3 regions of the Exiguobacterium sp. MMG028 genome follow, and region 3 is predicted to be linked to each of the others. Evidence: predicted binding sites of a transcription regulator. Region 3 holds the regulator's gene; each other region holds the start of a gene.
What was found. The regulator LexA, encoded in region 3, represses DNA repair genes until DNA is damaged. The targets are predictions, from matches to a motif close to CGAACATATGTTCG.

Region 1 (8,205 bases), 120 kb from region 3:
GAGTTGTTCACCTTCGTATTCCAAACATGTGGATTCGATTTGATGTCGCAACTGTTCCGTTATGGCGTAAATGTCCCCAGACGAGTTCGTATAGAAGAGCAAAAACTCTTCACCACCCCAGCGTACGGCAATCCCGTCAACCGAGGACAAGATGGATGCGACTTGTTGGATGACACGGTCTCCACAATCGTGGCCATATGTCTCGTTGAACGACTTGAATCCGTCGATGTCACATAGCGCAATGGCGTAAGAGATGCCGCCACGACTAGCCTGCTCGATGGATTCCGAGACGCGTTCATGCCCGTTTTTCCGATTCAGCAGCCCGGTCAATCCGTCTGTCGAAGCGAGAACCTGCAATTGCTCGTTCGATTGCTCGAGTTCATCCGTCACCTCGACGACGGCCGATTCAAAGATGAATGAGAGACCGGCAATCATCATGACCGTCGAAAGGATGCAAAAGAGCCCAAGTGCCTGTTCGATAGGTTGTGGCAAAGTCACCATTCCGTCTGACACATTGACGAAGAGGATGCTATAGATCATCATTGCGAGGGCGGTCGTCAAGATTCGTTGTCCTTTTGTCACGCTCGGCATGAAAAAGACGCCATAGGCCATCATGAGTATGAAATAATGCATGTTGACATCCCAACCGAGAATGATCGTCGAGACGATCGCATTATACACGACTTCGATGAAGAGTCCGGTGAAGAAAATGCCGTACCATCGCTTATGTACAAAATAAAATGAAATCGTGTAATATAGGACGCTCACTCCGTTAGAGATGAACAAAGAGGTCACATCCAATCGCCAGAATAACAGACAGAACAATAGATGAACGAACCAGGCGATGACGTTGCCATAAAACATGATGCGTTCATTATACAGCGTTCCGCGACGGGCATCATAAATTGTTCCCATCTCACACCTCCTCTCATTCAGTATAGCGAAAGAACGCTTGTATTTATATAAAAGTCATCAAAATCATCCATGAAAAGACCTTATAACACGTCCTTATTGTTGCGTGAAATAGATATTTCACGCAATGTTTATGAGTTACATGATTGTTTCTGAATCGAACGGTTAATCGACCAATAAGTTTTATCGCAAAATAAATGGTAGACAATAATTTGTTATGTAAACCATATTGATTTGTCTTGAAATTGTAATGTTGAACCATTATACCTTATGATGAAAATAGGACTTGAAACGGCAAGTCAGGTAACGTTACACTGTAAACGTAAACCAAAGGGGGATTTTGGATGGATGATCAGCGTTTGAAGCAACTTTTGTCTGAAGCGAAGACCATCGCGGTCGTCGGCGTGTCCGACAACCCGAACAAGACGGCCAACCAGATTGCGGAGTACTTACTTCGTGTCGGGTATACCGTCATCCCTGTCAACCCGATGCTCGAGGAGTGGAACGGCCGCAAGGCATATCCGTCCGTCGAGAGCATCCCGGGTAGAATCGATATCGTCGACGTGTTCCGTCGCAGTGAATTTTTAGCAGGTGTCGCGGAAGATGCGGTACGACATGGGGATGTCGGGCTCGTCTTCAACCAGCTTGGTCTCTCAAGTTCAGAGGCGGAGCAAATCGCACGCGATGCCGGGCTCGATTACATCGAGAACCGCTGCCTGTACGTGGAGCATGCTCGTCTACTCGGATAAGACCTACCTCCTTGGTAGGTCTCCTTTTTTTCAGCAACGGCTGACAAGGGAGGCTTGCCAGAATCGATGAACAGCTATACAATAGGAAAGAAAAACGAACGTGTGTTCGAAATTGAGGTGACTGCTATGTCAACAGATCTATTTAATTACAATGAAGACGCCATCCAGGTGCTCGAAGGACTCACGGCCGTACGAAAACGACCGGGGATGTACATCGGGTCAACCGACCATCGCGGGCTTCACCATCTCGTGTATGAGATCGTCGACAATGCGATCGATGAAGCGCTCGCCGGGTTCGGTGGTCAAATCGATGTGACGATTCATAAGGACGATGCGATCACGGTCCGTGACCACGGACGTGGGATGCCGACAGGGATGCACGCCTCTGGAAAACCGACACCTGAAGTCATCTTCACCGTTCTCCATGCTGGTGGGAAGTTTGGACAAGGCGGTTACAAGACGTCGGGCGGTCTCCACGGGGTCGGTGCCTCGGTCGTCAACGCACTCTCGAGCAAGGTCGTCGTGACAATTTATCGCGACGGGAAAGTGTTCGAGCAGACATTCGCGGACGGCGGCGTGCCGCAGACGACGCTCCTCGAGACGGGCAAGACGCGCCAGACAGGAACGAGCGTCTATTTTAAACCGGATGCATCGATCTTCTCGACGACAACGTATAACTATGACACGCTCGCCGAACGATTACGTGAATCGGCTTTCCTTTTAAAAGGATTGACGATCACACTGACGGATGAGCGTACCGATAAACAAGAGACGTTCCATTACGAGGATGGGATTGCTGAATTCGTTCAATATTTAAATGACGATAAGGCGACGCTTCATCCGATCGTCTACTTCGAAGGGACAGAGAACGAGATTGAGATCGAACTCGCATTCCAGTTCACAGACGCCTATTCCGAGAACGTCCTCTCTTTCGTCAACAACGTCCGTACGCGTGACGGTGGGACGCATGAGGTCGGCGCCAAGACGGCGATGACCCGGATCATGAATGAATATGCGCGTAAGAACGGATTGCTCAAAGAGAAGGACAAGAACCTAGACGGCGGCGACGTCCGTGAGGGACTCACACTCATCGTCTCGGTCCGAATCCCAGAGGAATTCCTCCAGTTCGAGGGTCAAACGAAGTCGAAACTCGGCTCCCCAGAGGCGCGTGCGAGTGCCGATAGCGTCATGGCGAAGCAACTGACGATTTTCTTAGAAGAGAACCCACAGATGGCCACGATGCTCATCAAAAAAGCGATTCGCGCGGCTCAGGCGCGTGAGGCGGCACGAAAAGCACGTGAAGAGGCACGGAACGGTAAGAAGAAGAAACGTTCGAGCATCTTGAACGGGAAATTGACGCCGGCGACATCGAAGAATGCCGCGAAGAACGAACTGTTCCTCGTCGAGGGTGACTCGGCCGGTGGTTCCGCCAAACAAGGGCGTGACCGGACGTTCCAAGCCATCCTTCCGTTACGCGGGAAAGTCATCAACTCCGAGAAGTCAAAACTCCAGGACATCATGAAGAATGAAGAAATCAATACAATCATCCACGCGATTGGTGCCGGGGTCGGTCATGATTTCGATTTGGATGACTGCAACTTCGACAAGATCATCATCATGACGGATGCCGATACAGATGGTGCGCATATCCAAGTGCTCCTTCTCACGTTCTTCTTCCGTTATATGCGACCGCTCGTTGAGGCTGGCCGTGTGTTCGTCGCCTTGCCACCGCTCTATCGCATCTCAAAAGGGAAAGGCAAGTCCGAGCAGTTCGACTACGCATGGGACGAAGAGGCGCTCGAGAAGTTGGTCAAAGTGTATAAGAAAGGCTATATCCTCCAGCGCTATAAAGGTCTCGGTGAGATGAACGCGGACCAGTTATGGGAGACGACGATGAATCCGGATACCCGTACGCTCATCCGTGTCACGGTGGACGACGCGGCTGTCGCGGACAAGCGCGTCTCGGTCTTGATGGGCGATAACGTCACGCATCGCCGTGAGTGGATCGAGGAGAACGTTGCCTTCGGACTCCAGGAAGATGATTCGATCATCGCCAATGAACATGTGACTAAAGCGATTGAGGAAGTGATGTAACGATGTCGACGATTCAACACATTTTAAACTTATCTCTCGAACAGGTCGTCGGTGACCGGTTCGGGCGTTATTCAAAATATATCATTCAAGACCGTGCCTTGCCGGACGCACGCGACGGGCTCAAGCCCGTACAACGTCGTATCCTTTATGCGATGCACCATGAGGGGAATACGAACGACAAGCCTTACCGGAAGTCTGCGAAGACGGTCGGGAACGTCATCGGGAACTATCACCCGCACGGTGACTCGTCCGTCTATGAGGCGATGGTACGTCTCTCTCAGGACTGGAAACTACGCTATCCGCTCATCGACATGCATGGGAACAACGGGTCGATGGACGGTGACCCGGCAGCGGCCATGCGTTATACGGAAGCGCGTCTCTCGAAGATTGCTGGGGTCATGCTGACGTCGATCGCGAAGAATACGGTCGACTATACGCCGAACTTTGACGATTCGACGGAAGAACCGCTCGTCTTGCCGTCACTCCTCCCGAACTTGCTCATGAACGGAACGACAGGAATCTCAGCGGGTTATGCGACAGAAATCCCGCCGCATAACTTGACGGAAGTGCTCAACCTCGCCATAGCACGCCTGAAAGGCAATGTCGATACAGCGAAAGACGCCCTCGAGTATGTCACAGGACCTGACTTCCCGACCGGAGGAACAGTCATGGGGAAAGAAGGCATCCTGAAGGCGTTCGAGACCGGCAAGGGTAAGGTCATCATCCGCGCGAAATCAGAGATTGAGCAGCTAAAAGGCGGCCGTGAACAGATCACGATCACCGAACTCCCCTATGAAGTGAACAAGGCGAACCTCGTCAAAAAGATGGAAGAGCTCCGTCTCGACAAAAAGGTCGAAGGTGTCGCGGAAGTCCGTGACGAGACGGACCGGACCGGCCTTCGTGTCGTCATCGAATTGAAGAAAGAGGCAGACGCGGAGGGTGTCCTTCACTTCTTCTTGAAGCATACGGACCTGCAGCTCGCCTATAACTACAATATGGTCTCCATCGTGAACCGGACACCAAAACAGATGGGCATCATCCCGATCATCGACGCCTATTTGAAGCACGTCGAAGAAGTGGTGACACGTCGCACAACGTTTGAACTCGAACAGGCGAAAAAACGGGCTGAAATCGTCGATGCCTTGGAACAAGCCATCTCGGTCCTCGATGAGACGCTTGAATTGATCCGTTCCGCGAAAGATAAAGCGGACGCGAAGAAGAAACTGATGGAGCGGTTCTCATTCACGGAACGCCAGGCCGAAGCGGTCGTCATGCTCCAATTGTATCGACTCACGAATACGGACATCGTCGAGTTGCAAAAAGAAGCGAAGGCACTCCAAAAAGAGATCGCTCGCCTCTCGAACATTCTTGACGTGGATGCGACGAAACGGAAGTTGATCGTGAAAGAACTCACGGCGCTACGTGATGAGTTCGGGGATGACCGTCGCTCGGTCATCGAGTCGGAAGTCGAAGAATTGAAGCTGAAGACGGAAGTCATGATTGCCGTCGAAGAGACGATGGTCTTCGTCAGCCGTGACGGATACGTTAAACGTGCCTCGATGCGCTCATACGGCGCCTCAAGTGACGTCTTACCGGAGATGAAGGATAAAGACCGTCCTCTCCTCATGACACAAGCGATGACGACAGACCACTTGCTCGTCTGGACGAACAAAGGGAGCTACCTCCTCATCCCAATCCATCAGATCCCTGAATCGAAGTGGAAGGATGCCGGTCAGCACGTCGCCAACCTCGTCCCAATCGAAGGAGAACAGGTCATCTCGGCAGACGTTGTCTCGACGTTCGAGACAGATGCCCATTGCCTCTTCGTGACGAAAGACGGAATGGTCAAACGTACGCCGTTACGAGACTATGACGCGCAGCGGAAGTCGAAACCGCTCATGGCCTTGAAGCTAAAAGGTGACGATGAGGTCGTTTTCGCTGGAATTAGTGATGGTCCTGGGCAGTTGTTCCTCGTCTCCGAGCGTGGATATGGCCTCTGGTTCAAAGAAGATGACGTACCGGTCGTTGGACAGCGGGCAGCTGGTGTGAAAGCGATGAACTTGAAAGATGGTGACGTCGTCGCGGATGCCTTCTCGTTCTTCACGCCACCGTTATTCGTTCTCGTGACGCAACGAGGAGCGGTCAAGAAGATGAAACTTGAAGACCAGTTCGATTGCACGAACCGCAACCTTCGCGGAACGATGCTCATTCGTGAGGTCAAATCAAAACCGCACCAAATCCGTCGTGTGCTCCCTGTACATGGGGATGAGACATTGCATATCGTCGGAAAAGAGAAAGCAAAACAAGTGAAGACAAAAACACTCACGCTACTTGATCGCTATGCCAACGGATCGTTCGTCTTCGACGAAGATTCATTCGGTGAGATCGAGGACGTGTATCTCGATTAAAGAAAAGACCTGTCGATCGGCATAATCGCCGCTCACAGGTCTTTTTGTGTTAGCCATCCTTCTAGTTCTTGTTGCTGTCGACGGTGATGCCGTGTATGCATCTCGACAAGCTCGAACCACTCTCTCGCATTCAACCAGCCGAATCCACCGTGAAAGGTCTTCCAATCGTCTGTGGCGTCGCCTAGACGGGTTTCTAACGCATCCATCCTTGAAATCAAGGTGGTCATCCGCCCGAGTAACTGCTCATTCGTATCGATATTGTTCGGAGGTTGGTTCATCTCGGGAGGGAGCTCGATTTTGATTGGAGGAAATCCACCTTCTCGGAACAACTTCTCCCCGAATGGTGTCTTCTCTCCACCGAGTTTGCCGTCTTCTTGAAGACAATGGTCGACTTCATCTAAATACTCATCCGCGACCAACATGATATGATCGTACATCTGACCAATTGACCAAATCGCAGGGGTGTATTTATACCGTAAGTCAGATTCTGAATAATGTAACAAAGTTTCTTTGAAATGAGTCAGTTCATAACGATTCATGCTGCACCTCTCCTCTGTTTACTTTCAGTATACGTGGCTTGTCCGAGTCTTCGAGGAATATAAATCTAAAAAGGAGAACGCGACGATTTGCCGAAAGAAACATGTAGGACAAATGATAGGGGGATCTATATGTCTCAATGGCTGACGTGGGCGAAACGGATTCAGGCGCTGTCTCAGGCCGGTCTGACGTTCACACGTGATCAATATGACCGAGAACGATATGAAGAACTCCAAGAAATCGCAAAAGAGATGTATGAACGACATTCAGACTTACCGAACGAGGCCGTCTCTCAATTGGTCCATGTTCAAGGGTATCCGACACCGAAGCTCGATGTACGGGGCGTTGTCTTCAAAGGGGACCGATTGTTACTCGTCAAGGAGCGGTCGGACGGGTTATGGACACTACCAGGTGGTTTCTGTGAGGTGAACCGTTCTCCTGCTGCGAATATCATCAAAGAAGTCGAAGAAGAGGCCGACTTGGATGTCATTCCGGTGCGGTTACTCGCCTTATTTGATATGCACGAACATCCACACCCGCCACTTTCTGAGCACTATTACAAACTCTTCATCGAGTGTGCATTGATCGGTGACGGGGAAGGGGAAGGCGCTGCCGGCGTAGAGACGACGGATGTCGGATTCTTTGAACGCGACCATTTACCAGAGCTCTCCCTTGCCCGAAACACGCTCGAACAGATTCATATGTGCTTCGACGCGCACTGGCAAGAAGATGACTGGACCACCTTATTCGATTAGGAGGATTTTCGATGAAAGTGAGACGATACGGACATATCCACCAACTAACCTTTTACGCTCCCGTTCTTCCAATCAACGTCCAGCTGATCGAACATGAGCTCGGGCTCGTCTTGATCGACACGGCGCTAAAACGAAATGCGGCACATATTCTGTCGTATATTGAAGAACTCGACAAACCACTCCTTGCCATTTTATTGACGCATGCCCACGGAGACCATGTCGGTGGGGTAGATGCCATCAAAGCGGAACATCCACTCGCAGAATTGTTCATCTCCCGGCGTGATGCCCGCTTACTATCAGGAGACCGTTCACTAGATGAGGAAGAAGAGCACAAGATACGGGGTTCCTTGCCGACGATTCGTTCTACACCAGATACGTTGTTAGATCCCGGTGAGCGGCTATTTGGTCTACGTGTCCTTGCCGCAAGTGGGCATACACCAGGTTCGATTGCATTTTACGATGAAACGAATCGGGTATTATTCGCCGGAGACGCTTTTCAGTCGCAGGGAGGGGCCGCAGTGGCGGGGGACGTCCGTCCGTTGTTCCCGCTGCCTGGTCTTGCGACATGGAACCGATCCGTTGCTGTAGGGAGTGCGGAGCGATTGATTGATTTGTCACCACTCTTGACCTTTGTCGGGCATGGTCCGCCACTTAAAGGGACACATCGTCTCTATTTGGCACTGAAGCGGGCGAAACGCAAACAGGCAAGGAAGTTTACTCGATAATGGAGGGGTGAGACGATGCAATTAA
Region 2 (8,205 bases), 460 kb from region 3:
GTTACTGCTCCTCATGAGCGTGCTCCGGGTCGGACGGCTCATCCGTTTCATGCCCCGTGCCGTCACGATCGGCTTCACAGCGGGAATCGCCGTCGTCATCTTCGTCGACCAGCTCGATGAGTTGTTCGGGGTCACGTTTGAGAAGGCGCCGCACTTTCACGAGAACTTGCTTCGTCTCGGTCAGGCGTTGCCCGAAGCGTCCATGTGGCCGCTTGTCATTGCCGGGATCGGCTTTTTGACGCTTTGGCTCGTGCCGAAGCTGCCGTTTCGTTTACCGCTCTTACTCATGGCGATGCTCGTCCCGACGTTCGTCAGTCTCCTCATCCCAGGTAAAGTCGCGACAATCGGGAGTGCCTACGGCGGCATCCCGAGCGGACTGCCAGAATTCAACTGGCTCGCGATCGACGTCGACTTGATCACGACGCTCCTTCCGTCTGCGTTCGCCATCGCCTTCCTCGGTGCGCTCGAATCACTTTTATCGGGAACGGTCGCCGATGGGATGGCGGGGACGAAGATGAAGCCGGACAAGGAACTGTTCGGGCAAGGGCTCGCGAACGTAATCACACCGTTCTTCGGTGGAATTCCCTCGACAGGTGCCATCGCTCGGACGGCGACAAACATTCAGGCCGGAGCGGTCAGCCGACGCGCCGGCGTTGTTCACGGAATCACGGTCCTCGTTGCGGTACTCGTCCTCGCACCGTTCGCGAGTTACGTGCCGCTCGCCGCACTCGCTCCGATTTTGATGCGGGTCGCCTGGAACATGTCCGAACGCCATCACGTGATGGCGATGTTACGTCATCGTTCATCCGAGTCGCTCGTCTTGCTCGTCACGCTACTGTTGACGGTATTCGTCGACTTGGTCGTCGCCGTCGAGGTCGGGGTCATCTGTGCGCTCGCGCTCTTTGCGAAGCGGATGGCGGATACGATCGACGTGCGTGAACGGACAGAACGGTACATCACAAGAGACGGGCAGATTGTCTTCAGTGTCGAAGGTCCCCTCTTTTTCGGTGCGGTCGAGCTGTTCGAGCACGTCCTCCATCACATCCATCGGGAGCCGAACGTATTCATCTTCAACTTCCACCGCTGCCCGGTCATCGACGTGACCGCGGTCGAGGAGTTGCGTCGTGTCGTCACCGAACTGAAAGCGGCTGACCGTCACGTCATCTTCGCACACTTGTCGCCATCGGTCCGTGCGACGCTTGCTCACTATGGACTACTCGACCGGATTGAGACGTTCGAGACAACCCAAGAGGCAATCGAGGCGTCTTAACGAACGGACAAGATATCTCCAAATGGGACGCGCCGTACTTCACCGTCGAACAGTTCGACTTCGCGCTCGGCATAATAGATGGCGTGGACGTAGCCGCGCATGCTTTTCGTTAAACCGTCCACGAACAAGGTCACTTCGACCTGGTCGCCTTCACGAATGGCGCGTTCGAGCTCGGTCTGCCAGAGATAGAGGAGCTGTTCGTCCAAGTCGGGCAGTTCAATCTTTTGGATTTGGGCATAATAACGTTTCAGTAGGGCGACGTGCTCGGGCATGAGAAATGGGATCCATTTCAATTCACCTCGGTCACGATAGCGGGTCTTACTCATGAGGAATCGCCTCCTTGTTTGTGTCCGCCAATTAAGCGTTGGCGTGTCCGAAGCGGACTGTCTTTCAGTAAACTCGACGCCGGTCGGATCGTGCCGCGACCGAACCGGACGTTCAAACCGTCAATCAAATCGAGGAAGTCGAGCCGCTTCGCCTTCGCCCATTCGTCTTCAAAGAACGACAATTGGACGTGGTCGCTCCGTGGCTCGAGCTTTCCGAGGGCGACCGAGACGTAACGGACGGCTTCCGTCTCTTCCCAGCCATCTAAAAATAGTTGCAATAAGATGGGTAAAAACTCTTGCTCGTCCGCTGTGAAGCGGGGGAGCTTCTTTTGTTTGCTGAACCCGCCTCGGTCGCTCGTCCGCGTATAACGTACCCCGAGATGAATCGTTCCCCCGACGAGTCCCGCTTGCCGGGTCCGCATCCCGACTTCGACCGCAATCGCTTGTAGGACGAGCCGGATCGAGGAATATGTCGTGTAATCTTTCATGAGGGTGATCCCATGTCCGATCGACTTCGGTCGCGTCCGTTTCGCCCCGAACAAGGAGCTCGCCGGCAAGATGGTCGGCGACTCGTCGATGCCCCAGGCGTGATGCCAGAGTTCGGCACCGATCACGCCGAATTTTTCATGAAGAGACTCGAGCGGGTAACGGGCCAAATCACCAATCGTCCAAATACCGAGCCGTTGCAGGTGGACTGCCATCTTCGCCCCGACGCCCCACATCTTCTCAATCGGGGCCGGATGAATCAGTCGCTCGACGTCGTGGAGAAGACACGTGACGACACCTTTCTTTTTCGCATGCAAGTCGAGGACGAGCTTGGCGAGGACGTTGTTCGGTCCGATGCCAATCGTCACAGGGATGCCCGTATAGCGAAAAATCGTCGCACGCATGAGGTGGGCGACGTGCTCGTCACTTCCGAATAGCCGCTCCGTCCCCGTCATGTCGACGAGCGTCTCGTCAATCGAGTAGACGCGAATCGCTTCGGGCGGGGCGAACTGATGGAGGATGTGGATGATTTGGATGGAGACGTTCAAGTAATGACTCATCCGCGCCTCGGCATACAAAACATCCCGCCGTTCGTGCCACGGAAGACGGTCGATGTGGAAGCGACGCGACCCGGTCTTGATGCCGAGCTGCTTCATCTTCGGGGTCGCCGCCAGGACGAGTGCCCCGCTATCCTGGAGGTTTGAGAGGACGACGAGCTTTGTGCGGTAAGGATTTTTGTTGCGCGCGGCACACTCGCAACTGGCATAGAACGAGACGCTGTCGATACAAAAGATTCGCCTGCGCATCGTCACCACTCCTTTTTTACGAACAAATGTTCTGTTTTTCTCATCGTAACACGGTCTCACGCCGTCTCAAATAGTGAATTGAAAATATTTTTACAAAGACTTTTTGAAAATTAACCAAAATTTATAGGTTTTTAACATGACAAAAACCAACTTTTAGGAAGTTTTCGTAAAAAAATCTCCGAATTCACTCGATTTTCGTTATAATAGACGAGTATGTAACAGATGAATTGACAGAAAGATGGAGGCTATTAGTGTGATCCAATTTGTAAAACAATTAACGAATGATCAAAGCCGGCGTTTGAAAGCGTACGAACGACGGGTCGCGCGAATCAACGAATTAGAGACAACGATGCAAGCACTCTCGGATGACGAGATGCGTACATATACGGAGACGCTCAAGGCACGTCTCCTAGATGGAAAGACAGTCGATGATATCGCCGAAGAAGGGTTCGCCCTCGTTCGCGAAGCATCGGTCCGCGTGCTCGGGATGCGTCATTACGACGTCCAGCTCATCGGTGGATTTGCCCTTCTCGAAGGGAATATCTCGGAGATGCCGACAGGGGAAGGGAAGACGCTCGTCGCCGCTTTGCCAAGTTACGTCAAGGCACTTGAAGGAAAAGGCGTCCACGTCATCACGGTGAACGATTATTTGGCGAGACGTGATGCCGAACAAATTGGCAAGATTCATGACTTCCTCGGTTTAACGGTCGGCTTGAACGTACCGGACATCGAGCCAAACGAGAAGCGCGCCGCTTATCAGGCGGAAATCACGTATGGGGTCGGGACCGAGTTCGGGTTCGACTACTTGCGTGACAACCTTGTTCATAATCCGGAAGAGCGGGTCCAGCGTCCGTTTCATTTCGCCCTCGTCGACGAAGTGGACAGCATCTTGATTGATGAGGCGAAGACGCCGCTCATCATCGCACAAAAGGACCGTTCGCACATCCGCTTGAAACAGCTCGCGCAACAAGTCATCTCGAGCTTCGAAGAGACGGACTATGAAGTCGATTTGGAATCGAAAGCGGCCTCGTTTACAGAAGCTGGGATCACCAAGATTGAAGAGTTGTTCGTCATCGACAACTTGTTCAGTGCGTCGCATCAGGTGCTCTACCACTATCTCGTACAGGCGCTCCGTGCGAACGTGTTGTTCGAACTCGACGTCGACTATATCGTCCGTGACGATAAGATTGAACTGATCGACTTGTTCACGGGACGTATCATGGAAGGACGCAGTCTCTCGGAAGGATTGCATCAGGCGCTTGAGGCGAAAGAGGGCGTCACGATCACCGAGGAGAACAAGACGACGGCGGAGATCACGATCCAGCATTACTTCCGCATGTATCCGCTCGTCGGCGGGATGACGGGTACGGCACAGACGTCGCGTCAAGAGTTCTTGAAGACGTACAACATGGACGTCGTGCAAGTGCCGACGAACCGTGAACGGAAACGAATCGACCATCCGGACCGTATCTTCATGACGATCGAACAGAAGTATGCGGCCGTGACGGAAAAAGTCGACAAATTGCATGCGATGGGGCGCCCGGTCTTGATTGGGACGACCTCAATCGCGCAATCGGAGGCCATCAGCAAGCACTTGCAGAAGAAGCGAATCGAACATGACGTGTTGAACGCGAAGACGGTCTCTCAGGAAGCGGACATCATCGCCGACGCCGGACAGTTCGGGAAAGTGACGATTGCGACGAACATGGCCGGACGTGGGACGGATATCACGCTCGACGCAAAAGCGAAGGAGGCAGGCGGTCTCTTCGTCATCGGAACGGAGCGGCATGAGTCAAAACGTGTCGACAACCAGCTTCGCGGTCGTTCGGGACGTCAAGGCGATCCAGGTGCAACTGAGTTCTTCGTTTCGCTCGAAGATGAGATTGTGAAACGCTATGCGGCGCAGAAGCTAGAGCGCGTAGAGAAGAAATTGAAACCGAGCGCGACAGGGGAGGTCTCGTCGAAAGACGCGATTGAAATCATCGAATATGCGCAGACGACAATCGAAGGACTCGGCGTCTCGATTCGAGACTACTTGTTTAAACTTGATGACGTCTTGAACGAGCAACGGAATATCATCTATACGATTCGTAATCAGGCCGTCAATGCCGACGCGAACGCGATTACGAAAAACGTGCTTGGCATGATGCGTCTTGCCCTTGAGAACAGTATCGACATGCATGTCTCGGACGAACTCGTGCCGGAAGAATGGCCAATCGATGAGTTGAAGGAAGACTTGCGCTACTTGACGATGCAAGAACCGACATGGGCAAATGATATCGCCGATACGCGTGAACTGAAGGATGCTTTAAACGATTGGATGGAGACGATTATCGCAACGACAGCGTCACGCCTCGAACAAGACGACATCGTCCTCTTCGCGAAAGAGTCGCTTCTCCGTGCCGTCGACATGAAGTGGACGGATCATTTGACGACGATGAGTGGATTGAAAGAAGGAATTGGTCTTCGCAGTTACGGTCAGGAAGACCCGAGCCGTCAGTTCGGAAAAGAAGGCCTGGAAATCTTCGAACAGACGTATATTAATATTGCACGGGATGTCACGACGGAACTATGCCAGCTCGACCGCTACTTCGCCGAAATGGCAGAGGAGGAAGTATAATGCTAGGATTTCGTAAACGTAAACAGATTGAGACAGGCAATAAAGAGGAAGGACGCCAATTGACGCTCGTCATTGACGATGAGATGGGCATCGCGAAAGAGGATGAGTACGTCTTCCGTTATCATGCGAAACGGCTTCCGAATCTGATTGAAAACCAAGTGTCTATTGAACTCTTACATGCTGAACATTTAGAAGAGGGAATATCAATTGTTGCACTGTTCCGAAATACTCTCCCAAGCTCTTTTGAGATTGATGAACTTCCAATCTTATTACTTGATGGAAATAATATACCATCTGGTCGAAAAAAATTAAGTCGTATTGATTTACCGACATTTGAGCCATGGACAAGTAAACCAGTGTATCTAAATTTTTTCCCTGATGAATTGTTTGGTGAGATTGACACGTCTGCACCACTTCGTCTCGTCTTCCAAATGAACCCGATCGACGCGATCCAAGCCATCTCACGCGAGGCGATGGAACAGTTCTCACCAGGGGCGTGGCAACAAGTGATGCGCACGAACGTTGCGACACCACCGGTCGGGGAAGACGAGTTCAACATGATGCTCGTCGCCGTCGAAAAAGACGAGACGCGTGTCACGACGACACTCCTTCTCCGAAACGGCTATGCCCACGATTTGAATGTGGAACAACTCCCGCTCGAACTCATGAGTGGAGAAGAAGTTGTCGGTCTCACGACAATCCGTCTCGAGAACCCGGTCCACAGCAAACATGCCTATCCGATCTCCGTCACGTTCGAGAACGTGGAAGGGGACGGCCCGTTCACCGTACGGATTAAACGCTCATAAGACGAAAGACCTAATTTCTGTAAAGGAAATCGGGTCTTTTTTATACGAAATTTTAATAGAAGGTCAACGAGGCTGGTGTTATATTGAGTATGGTTAGACACTTATCAACCAGACAAAGGGGACAATCACATGAAAAGTGCATGGAAATGGTCGATCGCGACCGCGCTCGTGTTACCAACCGTTTTACCGCTACAGGCACCAAACGTTTTGGCAGAAGTCGACGAGGATATCGTCAAGCTCCGTTTCTTAGAGACGACAGACTTACATACGAACATCACGAACTATGACTACTTCCAAGACAAGGTCGACAACACGATCGGGTTGTCGAAAGTCGCGACACTCATCAATGAACATCGTACAGCCGCTGGGGAATCGAACACGTTCTTGTTCGATAACGGCGATACGATTCAAGGGACACCGTTTGGCGACTACGTCCGTGAGCTTCAAGCTGGGAACAATGAAGCGTTCGAACATCCGATGTATAAAGCGATGGCAGCACTCAACTATGACGCTGTCACACTCGGGAACCACGAATTCAACTTCGGGCTCGAATTCTTGTACAACGCGATGGAAGGATCAAAAGGGAAGCTCCGTTTCGTCAACTCGAACGTCAAAGACTTAGAAGGCAACCCGATCGTCTCGAAGTTCAACGTGGATGGACAAGAGGTCCAAATCATCGAACGGACGGTCACAGACTTGGATGGGGAAACACATACAATCAAAGTCGGTGTGTTCGGTGTCGTGCCGCCGAAAATCATGTCATGGGATTCAGGGAACCTACAAGGCCGCGTGACGGCAGAGGACATCATCCCATCGGCACGTGAATCGGTTCAAAAATTGAAAGACCAAGGAGCAGACGTCGTCGTTGCGCTCGCGCACTCAGGCATCGGCGAAAGTGCAGCACTTGCGGACGAACAACTCGACAGCGAAGAGAACGTCGGATATGCGCTCACGAAGATTGATGGGCTCGACATGGTCATGACGGGACACCAGCACGGTCGCTTCCCGGATGCGAAAGGTATGTTCGCGTCGTTCCCGAACGTCGATATGGCAAAAGGGACGATCAACGGCAAACCGGTCGTCATGGCGAACAACCAAGGGAAAGACCTCGGCGTCATCGATTTCGAACTCGAACTCGTCGACGGCAAATGGCAGATTCTCGACGCATCAGCTGCGCTCGATACGGTGACAGCCGATACGGTGGTCGACCCGACAATCCAGGCGTTGATCGAAGACGACCACTTGGCGACAATCGACTACATCAACCAGCCAGTCGGTCAAATTCAAGACGATATTCAAAGCTACTTCGCGCTCGTCCGCGACGATGCGTCGGTCCAGTTCGTGACGAACGCACAGAAATGGTACGTCGAGAAAGAACTCGAGACGAACCCTGAGCTTTCACCTTACAAAGGCCTGCCACTCTTGTCGGCAGGAGCGCCGTTTAAAGCGGGCGGTCGTGAGTTGACGGACGCGAGCTATTACACGAACATCCCGAAAGGTCAAATCGCCTTGAAGAACGTGGCGGACCTATATGTCTATCCGAACACGCTTGAAGTCGTCAAAGTGACAGGGAAAGATGTGATGGACTGGCTCGAGATGTCAGCGGGGGCATATGACCAAATCGAGACAGATGGGGAAAACCTTCTCAACCTCCAGTTCCGTAGCTATAACTTCGACGTCCTCGACGGTTTGACGTATGAGATTGATGTCACAGGTCCGGCGAAGTTCGATGTCGGCGGGAAGCTCGTCAACGAGAACGCCAACCGCGTGAAGAACGTCGAGTATAACGGTCAACCGATCACGATGGACCAAGAGTTCTTGGTCGCGACGAACAACTACCGTGCCGGTTCGTCTTCATTCCCGGGTCTCGGTGGCGGGAAGAACATCGTCT
Region 3 (8,205 bases):
CCAAACGTTCAAGCTCGTTGTTAAGACGATCGCTGCGAAGTATGGTCTTCACGCGACATTCATGCCAAAACCACTCTTTGGAGTGAACGGTTCAGGAATGCACGCGAACATGTCACTCTTCAAAGGCGACACAAACGTCTTCTACGATCCAAATGGCGACATGGAACTTTCAGACACAGCACGCGCGTTCACAGCTGGTATCTTGGAGCACGCTCGTGCGTTCACAGCAGTATGTAACCCGACTGTGAACTCTTACAAGCGTCTCGTACCTGGTTACGAAGCACCTTGCTACGTCGCATGGAGCGCACGCAACCGTTCACCACTCGTACGTGTACCAGCAGCACGTGGTCTCTCGACTCGTATCGAAGTACGTTCGGTTGACCCAGCAGCGAACCCGTACCTCGCTCTTGCAGCTCTCTTGGCTTCAGGTCTTGACGGAATCGAAAAAGATTTGAATGCACCAAAACCAATCGACAGCAACATCTACGTGATGGACAAACCTGAACGTGTAGCGAACGGGATCGACGATCTTCCGGCAACGCTCTTCGACGCACTCGAAGTCCTTCGTGCGGACAAAGTCGTGATGGAATCACTCGGTGAGCATATCGGCGAACACTTCCTCGAATTGAAAGAAATCGAGTGGGATATGTTCCGTATGCAAGTCACGGAGTGGGAACGCGATCAGTACATGACGCTCTACTAATCTTCTCTTAATATTGAAATAGCGATATGTTAAAAGTGCCGAAATATGCTTCGATGAAGCGTGTTTCGGCACTTTTTTTGTATTCGATTCAAATGTGGAAGCATAAAAAAGAGTTGCACAGTCAATAATATACAAGAAACAGGGACGAGAGCATGTTATAGTTTCTTGTATCAAAATGAGTGAGGTAAGTTATATGGAGAATGAAGTTAGAGAAATTTGTTTTGATCATGAATTAGGGATTGAAGCATATCGATTCGAAGGGATCATGCAGAAGTTCCCGAGTCATTTTCACGAATACTACGTCTTAGGGTTTATTGAGCGAGGTCACAGAAAACTATCATGTAAAGGACAAGAATATATAATCGGTACGGGTGATCTAATATTCTTTAATCCATTTGATATTCATGCTTGTGAGGCGATTAATCATGAAGAATTAGATTACCGCTGTCTGAACATTGAGTCTGATGTTATGCGAAGAGCCATGTATCATCTGACAGGAGAATATAGTCTTCCCTATTTTATGTCTCCGGTTTTTAAACATGCAGACCATGCTGGTTTACTTCGTGAACTTCATCACTTGATTATGGATAAAGAAAACAAAGCCGGAAAAGTAGATAAATTTCATCGTATGATTCATGAATTGATAACCAATTATGCCAAAGTAATCAATGGAAGCGACGTTGTTAAAAGTGAGGTTGGTATTGAGGAAATCTGTCAGTACGTAAATGAAAATTATAAACGTCCTCTTTCCTTAGATGAATTGTCAGCAACTTTTGGAATGAATAAGTTCACGTTACTAAGAGCTTTTTCGAAATATAAAGGAATCACACCATATAAATATTTGCAGACTGTTCGAGTGAACGAAGCGAAGAAACGATTGGAACAAGGTGAACGACCAATAGATGTAGCGCTTGAAACGGGTTTTGTCGATCAAAGTCACCTTCATAAATCATTTATTGATTTTATTGGTTTTACACCAGGTCAATACAAAGCGATTAACCACGCATAGAGTGTGTCAATAACCACACTTTTTTATGACTTAATTTTAGCTTTTATGAATGAGGGAGAGATATGATGACACACGAAGAAAAAAGATTTGTTGATTCTTTAAAATCAATTGCTAGAAATCAAGACATTAAGTCATATATTCAAAATGACGATAATCTCTACCGACTATTTTTAAGTGGGGCGAAGCGATTTGTTGCGGGTGAGAAGAGGGAGGATGGAATTGAACGTGCTATTCAATTCCAAACAGAAGGACATCGAGTCTCACTTGAATTTATAGGCGAAAATACGATGTCTGAGACAGAATGTAATAGGGCCAAAAATGAGTTTCTTGAATTAATGATTGAACTAGGTAAGCATTTAAGACATTTTACAATCTCATTAGATTTATCCCATATAGGTATGATGGTATCAGATGAACTGGCAATCTCAAATTTGCTCGAACTGGCAATTGAAGCAAAACGATATGATGCGACGATAATGATTAGTATGGAAGAAAGTGCGAAGACTGAACGAATTCTCTCGATTTATAATCATGTGGAAGAAATACACTCAAACATTGGAGTGACGTTGCAAGTTCATCTTAAGCGAACTGAAGCCGACTTATTAAAACTGGTTCAAAAACAAAGACGGATACGGTTAGTAAAAGGTGCCTATCAGGAAGATGAGGGAGTATATACACCTAGATCGAATGAGTTAAATGATCGTTATGTGAAGTTTGTTGAGAAATGTCAGTCTACAAATCAAATGCTCTCTCTTGCAACGCATGATGTATCATTATTAAATTTATTGGAAGAGAAAGGTCTTCTTAGAGGTTCACACGTGGAAGTAGAGATGTTGGATGGAGTTCAGTCAGAACTATTGAATAGTTTGAAACAACGAGGAATATCGACTAAGAAATATGTGACCTATGGAACAGAGTGGTATCTATACGTTGTTCACAGAATTGCTGAACATCCATCGAATATCTATACATTTATATCAGACGTCATTAACCAAAAAACGAGATGAGAAGAAGCTGTATGTCTAAAATAGGACCACCTTCGTGAAGCACAGAAGGTGGTCCTTTTGGTTGATCAAAATGCTTTTTTAAAAAATGTCGATGTGTAGTCGAGCGTCGTGTGCAGTGTCGTCGCAAATACAAGACCTAAAAAGAACGACATGCCGTGTACGTCCACCCACGACCGGATTTCTGTTTCATATACTGTGAAGGGCAAGAGCAGAATGAGTGGGAAGCCGATGTACGCAATCCGAATCAGATCACTCAAAACAGGTAAATGCGAAAAGAGCGAACGGTGTGGCATGAGCTTCACATATGGGAGCCATATGAATTTAAGTGGACCCCATCGGTAATAGGCATCTGATTTTAAGTCAAGATCTGGGGAGAGCCAGAGTGTACCGATAATCGCACCGATGATCAATGCGAACGGAATATCGATGTCAATAAAAGGCGTGGCAACCGCAAGTGCGCCGGTTGCCACGAGATTCGTTCGGGTATGGGTCTTGCCACTAGCCATTAATGAATCGTCCGGTATACACCGATGACCTTCCCTAAAATCGAGACGTTGTCAAAATACATCGCTTCCAACTCATCGTTTTCCGGTTGAAGACGGACTTTTGAAGCTTCTTTATAAATCCGTTTCACAGTCGCCTCGCCCTCATCGGTCATGGCGACGACAATCTCTCCATTGTCGGCGGTGCTTTGCTGACGAACGAGCACGCGGTCCCCGTCCAAAATTCCGGCGTTGATCATCGAATCTCCGGAAACGGACAACATATATACATTATCTGAACCGACGATATGTGCCGGGAGCGGGAAGTGTTCTTCCACGTTCTCGATGGCGGTAATCGGTGTCCCGGCGGTAACTTTCCCGATGACCGGTACGTACATGACGGACTCTTGCTCTTCCATTGTCGGCATATCTTCAGTCAAAATTTCAATCGCGCGAGGTTTCGTCTTGTCTCGACGGATCAACCCGCGTTTTTCCAAACGATCTAAGTGACCGTGTACGGTCGAACTAGAAGCAAGGCCGACGGCTTCTCCAATTTCACGAACAGAAGGCGGATATCCCTTTGCCCGAACTTCGTCTTTGATGAAATCAAGAATCTGTTGTTGTCGCGCTGACATTTTTTTCATTATGTTCACCTCGATGTAATCGAATAACCTGCAAACGCATCCTATTCTTTATGTATCTAGTGTAACACAAGAACACATGAGCGTACAAACATTCGTTCGTTTTTTTTGTGTTGACCGAACACGGGTTCTTGTTTTATGATGAGAACAGATAAACGAACAAACGTTCTAACGAACATATATTCTTATACAGGAGGCAATGTAATCATGAAAGACACACTTAACGGAATCATTTTAGTCGGGATGCTCTTGGTCGGGATGTTCGCTTTTTATTTGGCAGGGGAGATGCGAGGGGAACCGGCAGTAGTCGAACCAGTCGTCACTACGGAGAAACGTACGATTGAAGAAGAAGTCGCTTATGTCCAAGCGGAATCACTCGAAGCACAAATTATGGCAGAACGAGAAGAGCATCATGAACGAAAAACAAAATGGTATGCCGCTGAGTGATTGTTGATCATTGCGAACCGTTCTCGAACTGTGTATCGTAAGGAATGAATGCGATGAAAGGGAGTGATGCGATGCGAGTCGTCATCTATTGTCGGGTATCGACGAACAAGTCCACCCAAGAGACATCACTCAGTCGACAAGTCGATGAATTACAGCATCTGGCTTCGCAACTAGGGGCAGAAGTTATAGAAATCATCACGGAGCAAGAAAGTGGATATGAAGTGAATCGACAGGGGCTTCTTGATTTGCTTGACCATGTGTCGATGTCTGATTTGGATGCCGTACTTGTCACGGACGACAGTCGCCTGGGACGAGGGAATGCCAAGATTGCCATCTTGCACACATTGATGAAACATGACGTTCGGTTGCTGACGATGCAATCGACGTCGGACTATGTCGTTTCCGATGCCGAAAAAATGGTATTAGAGATTGTCAGTGTTGTGGAAGAGTATCAACGCAAAATTCACAATGCTAAAATTTCTCGCGGAATGCGCCGTGCCGTCGCCAACGGATTTAACCCACAGCGCAATATTCAAAATAACGATCAAGGTGGGCGACATCGAATCGAAGTGCCAATCGAGGAGATTATCCAACTGCGCGAGCGCGGGTTGACGTTTGCTGAGATTGCGGCAACACTCCGCGGATTTGGTTATGAAGTGTCGAAAGCGACCGTCAATCGACGTTATCTCGAGCACCAGTCAGTAGCTGAAACTTGATTCTTCCTCTCTGATTTTGTAAAGTATAAGAACAAATTCACTAGAGAGGGGGCGAGTCAGATGTTAGCACCAGGACAATTGGAGCGAATCAATTTCCTCGCCAACAAAGCGAAGACAGAAGGACTGTCTCAAGATGAAATGAACGAACAACAAGACTTGCGTCAAGAATATTTGAAGGCGTTCCGTCAATCGTTCAAGTCACAAATGATGGGGATGAAGGTCGTCGATCCAGATGGGAACGACGTCACCCCGGAGAAGTTGAAAGAAGATCAAAAACGCTATCGTGGCGAGTGATGTTGAATGCACATCCTATTTCGTATAGGATGTGCATTTTTGTTATACACGAACGGTCATCAGACGAACGGATTGCTGTTTTTTCAAGGCAATTGAAGGAAACGATTTCACTTAATGTGTTATACTAATTAATTAGTTGTGACACACGAATGAGTGTGATAAAATATGACGGGTAGAAAACCTTCTTAACACAGAGAGGATGAAATTAGTGGAAACAACTACTAAAGAATTATTAGCGATTAACTCGATCCGGACGCTTTCAATTGATGCGGTCCAAAAAGCGAACTCTGGTCACCCAGGGATGCCGATGGGCGCTGCACCTATGGCGTTCACACTTTGGACAGACAAAATGCGTCACAACCCGAAAAATCCAAACTGGTTCAACCGTGACCGTTTCGTTCTTTCGGCAGGTCATGGATCGATGCTCTTGTATTCGCTCCTTCACTTGTCTGGATATGATTTGTCGATGGACGACCTTAAATCATTCCGTCAAATGGACTCGAAGACTCCTGGTCACCCAGAATACCGTCATACGGCTGGTGTCGATGCGACGACGGGACCACTTGGACAAGGGATTGCAATGGCTGTCGGAATGGCCATGGCAGAGAAGCATTTAGAAGCGACTTACAACCGCGACGAGTTCAACGTCGTTGACCACTACACGTTTGGAATTTGCGGAGACGGAGACTTGATGGAAGGTGTATCGGCAGAAGCGGCATCACTCGCTGGTCACTTGAAGCTCGGTAAACTCGTCGTTCTTTACGATTCAAACGATATCTCACTCGATGGCGATCTTCACAAGTCGTTCTCTGAAAGCGTAGAAGACCGTTTCAACGCGTACGGATGGCAAGTCATTCGTGTCGAAGACGGAACAGATATCGATTCAATCGCAAAAGCAATCGATGCAGCGAAAGCGGAAACGTCAAAACCGACATTGATCGAAGTGAAAACGGTCATCGGATTCGGTTCACCGAACAAATCAGGTAAATCGGCATCACACGGTGCTCCACTTGGAGATGCTGAAATCGAATTGACGAAACAGTTCTATAAATGGGAAGGCGAGTCATTCTACGTACCAAACGAAGTATATGACTTATTCAACGAGAAAGTTGTCGAGCCTGGCGCAAAATATGAGTCAGACTGGAACGAACTCGTAGAAGCATATAAAGCGGCACATCCAGAACTCGGTGCACAGTTCGAGCGTGCGATGAACAACGAACTTCCTGAAGGTTGGGACAGCGAGTTGCCAACATTCGAAATCGGTTCGAAAAAAGCGACACGTCAAACGAGCGGTGAAGTTTTAAACGCAATCGCGAAAGCAGTACCGACACTCTTCGGTGGATCTGCTGACCTTGCAGGGTCAAACAACTCGATGATTAAAGGTGCAGTGGACTTCGATGAAGATCCAGCTGGACGTAACATCTGGTTTGGTGTACGAGAGTTCGCAATGGCGGCAGCTGTAAACGGAATGGCACTTCACGGTGGCGTCCTTCCTTACGGTGCGACATTCTTCGTCTTCTCGGATTACCTTCGCCCGGCAGTTCGTCTTGCTGCACTCATGGGACTTCCGTCAACGTTCATCTTGACGCACGACTCAATTGCAGTTGGTGAAGATGGCCCAACACACGAGCCAGTTGAACATTTGATGAGTTTCCGCGCGATGCCGAACCTCTCTGTTCTTCGCCCGGCAGACGGGAAAGAAACAATCGCTGCTTGGAAACAAGCGGTAACATCGAAAACGACACCTTCACTCCTCGTCTTGACACGTCAAGCGTTGCCAGAGCTCGAAGGCACATCAGTTGAAACGGCAGCAAAAGGAGCATACGTCGTTGCAGGTGAATCGAAAGATGCAGACGTCCTCTTGCTCGGTACGGGTTCTGAAGTACACGTCCTCGTTGAAGCGCGTGAGCAGCTTGCGGCTGAAGGCGTGAATGCGGCAGTCGTATCGATGCCATCATGGGAACTCTTTGAAGCACAATCTGCTGAATATAAAGAGTCTGTCCTTCCATCTTCAATCACGAAACGTGTATCACTTGAAGCGGGTGCGACACTTGGATGGTATAAATACGTAGGATTCGGTGGAAAAGTACTCGGAATCGACAAGTTCGGAGCATCTGCACCTGGGGACCTCCTCATGAAAGAATACGGCATGTCAGTCGACAACGTCGTCAATGCGGTAAAATCGCTTTAATCGAATTCGAAATTCTCGTGACGACCATTTGTTTGGTCGTCACTTTTTTTCTGGACGACTAGCGAAGTTGGTCAATTTAGTGTATAGTAAAAAACGATGTTTCATATGGTAGAGGAGGTAAAGCCTTGAGTACATTATTCTGGATTCTTCTTGTCGTGGCAGCACTCATCGGGGGTATCGCGATCGGATTCTTTATCGCGCGTAAATACATGATGAACTACCTTGAACAGAACCCGCCAATCAATGAAGATATGATTCGTACGTTGATGATGCAAATGGGTCAAAAGCCATCACAGAAGAAAGTCAACCAAGTGATGCGCGCCATGAACGTGCAGATGAAAAACGAAAAGAAATCATAATCAATCACGAGAGCACTTCGGTATCCGAAGTGCTTTTTTGTTTCCTCTTTTTGTTAGACAATCGAACAAACTTTCGCTACGATTAATGAATAATCTTCATATAAAGACAAAGGGGGCGTTTCATATTCGTGTATTTAAACAATTGTCTTGGTTTTTGCGTCTCGAGTGGAAGACGTATGCACTCGGCATCGTCTTGCTCATATTCGTGGCAGGGCTAGAATTGATTCCACCGCGTATCATTGGTCGAATCGTCGACGAAATCAACCGTGGTTCACTCTCGTCAAATACGCTCTGGATGTTACTCGGGGGTCTCGCAGCAGTCGGGATTGGGAATTATGTTGCCCGCTTCTTTTGGC

Region 1: parE (DNA topoisomerase IV subunit B) is a predicted target of LexA. The motif match lies at 1,757-1,770, and genes of this name have one in related genera.
Region 2: PJK55_RS00095 (Y-family DNA polymerase) is a predicted target of LexA. The motif match lies at 2,908-2,921, and genes of this name have one in related genera.

What each region holds. Positions count from the first base shown of each region.
Region 1 is NZ_JAQJIN010000001.1:593,488-601,692, forward strand. Features, by position in the region: gene PJK55_RS03185 (GGDEF domain-containing protein) at 1-915, opposite strand, end outside; gene PJK55_RS03190 (CoA-binding protein) at 1,257-1,661, shown strand; gene parE (DNA topoisomerase IV subunit B) at 1,788-3,755, shown strand; gene parC (DNA topoisomerase IV subunit A) at 3,758-6,163, shown strand; gene PJK55_RS03205 (DinB family protein) at 6,196-6,702, opposite strand; gene PJK55_RS03210 (NUDIX hydrolase) at 6,832-7,455, shown strand; gene PJK55_RS03215 (MBL fold metallo-hydrolase) at 7,467-8,180, shown strand; gene PJK55_RS03220 (GNAT family N-acetyltransferase) at 8,196-8,205, shown strand, end outside.
Region 2 is NZ_JAQJIN010000001.1:16,684-24,888, forward strand. Features, by position in the region: gene PJK55_RS00085 (SulP family inorganic anion transporter) at 1-1,270, shown strand, start outside; gene PJK55_RS00090 (YolD-like family protein) at 1,267-1,596, opposite strand; gene PJK55_RS00095 (Y-family DNA polymerase) at 1,593-2,888, opposite strand; gene secA2 (accessory Sec system translocase SecA2) at 3,142-5,508, shown strand; gene PJK55_RS00105 (SLAP domain-containing protein) at 5,508-6,314, shown strand; gene PJK55_RS00110 (bifunctional 2',3'-cyclic-nucleotide 2'-phosphodiesterase/3'-nucleotidase) at 6,444-8,205, shown strand, end outside.
Region 3 is NZ_JAQJIN010000001.1:473,413-481,617, forward strand. Features, by position in the region: gene glnA (type I glutamate--ammonia ligase) at 1-703, shown strand, start outside; gene PJK55_RS02560 (AraC family ligand binding domain-containing protein) at 897-1,712, shown strand; gene PJK55_RS02565 (proline dehydrogenase family protein) at 1,778-2,719, shown strand; gene PJK55_RS02570 (metal-binding protein) at 2,785-3,225, opposite strand; gene lexA (transcriptional repressor LexA) at 3,225-3,845, opposite strand; gene PJK55_RS02580 (hypothetical protein) at 4,050-4,289, shown strand; gene PJK55_RS02585 (YneB family resolvase-like protein) at 4,361-5,005, shown strand; gene PJK55_RS02590 (DUF896 domain-containing protein) at 5,066-5,299, shown strand; gene tkt (transketolase) at 5,499-7,490, shown strand; gene PJK55_RS02600 (YneF family protein) at 7,616-7,849, shown strand; gene PJK55_RS02605 (ABC transporter transmembrane domain-containing protein) at 7,974-8,205, shown strand, end outside.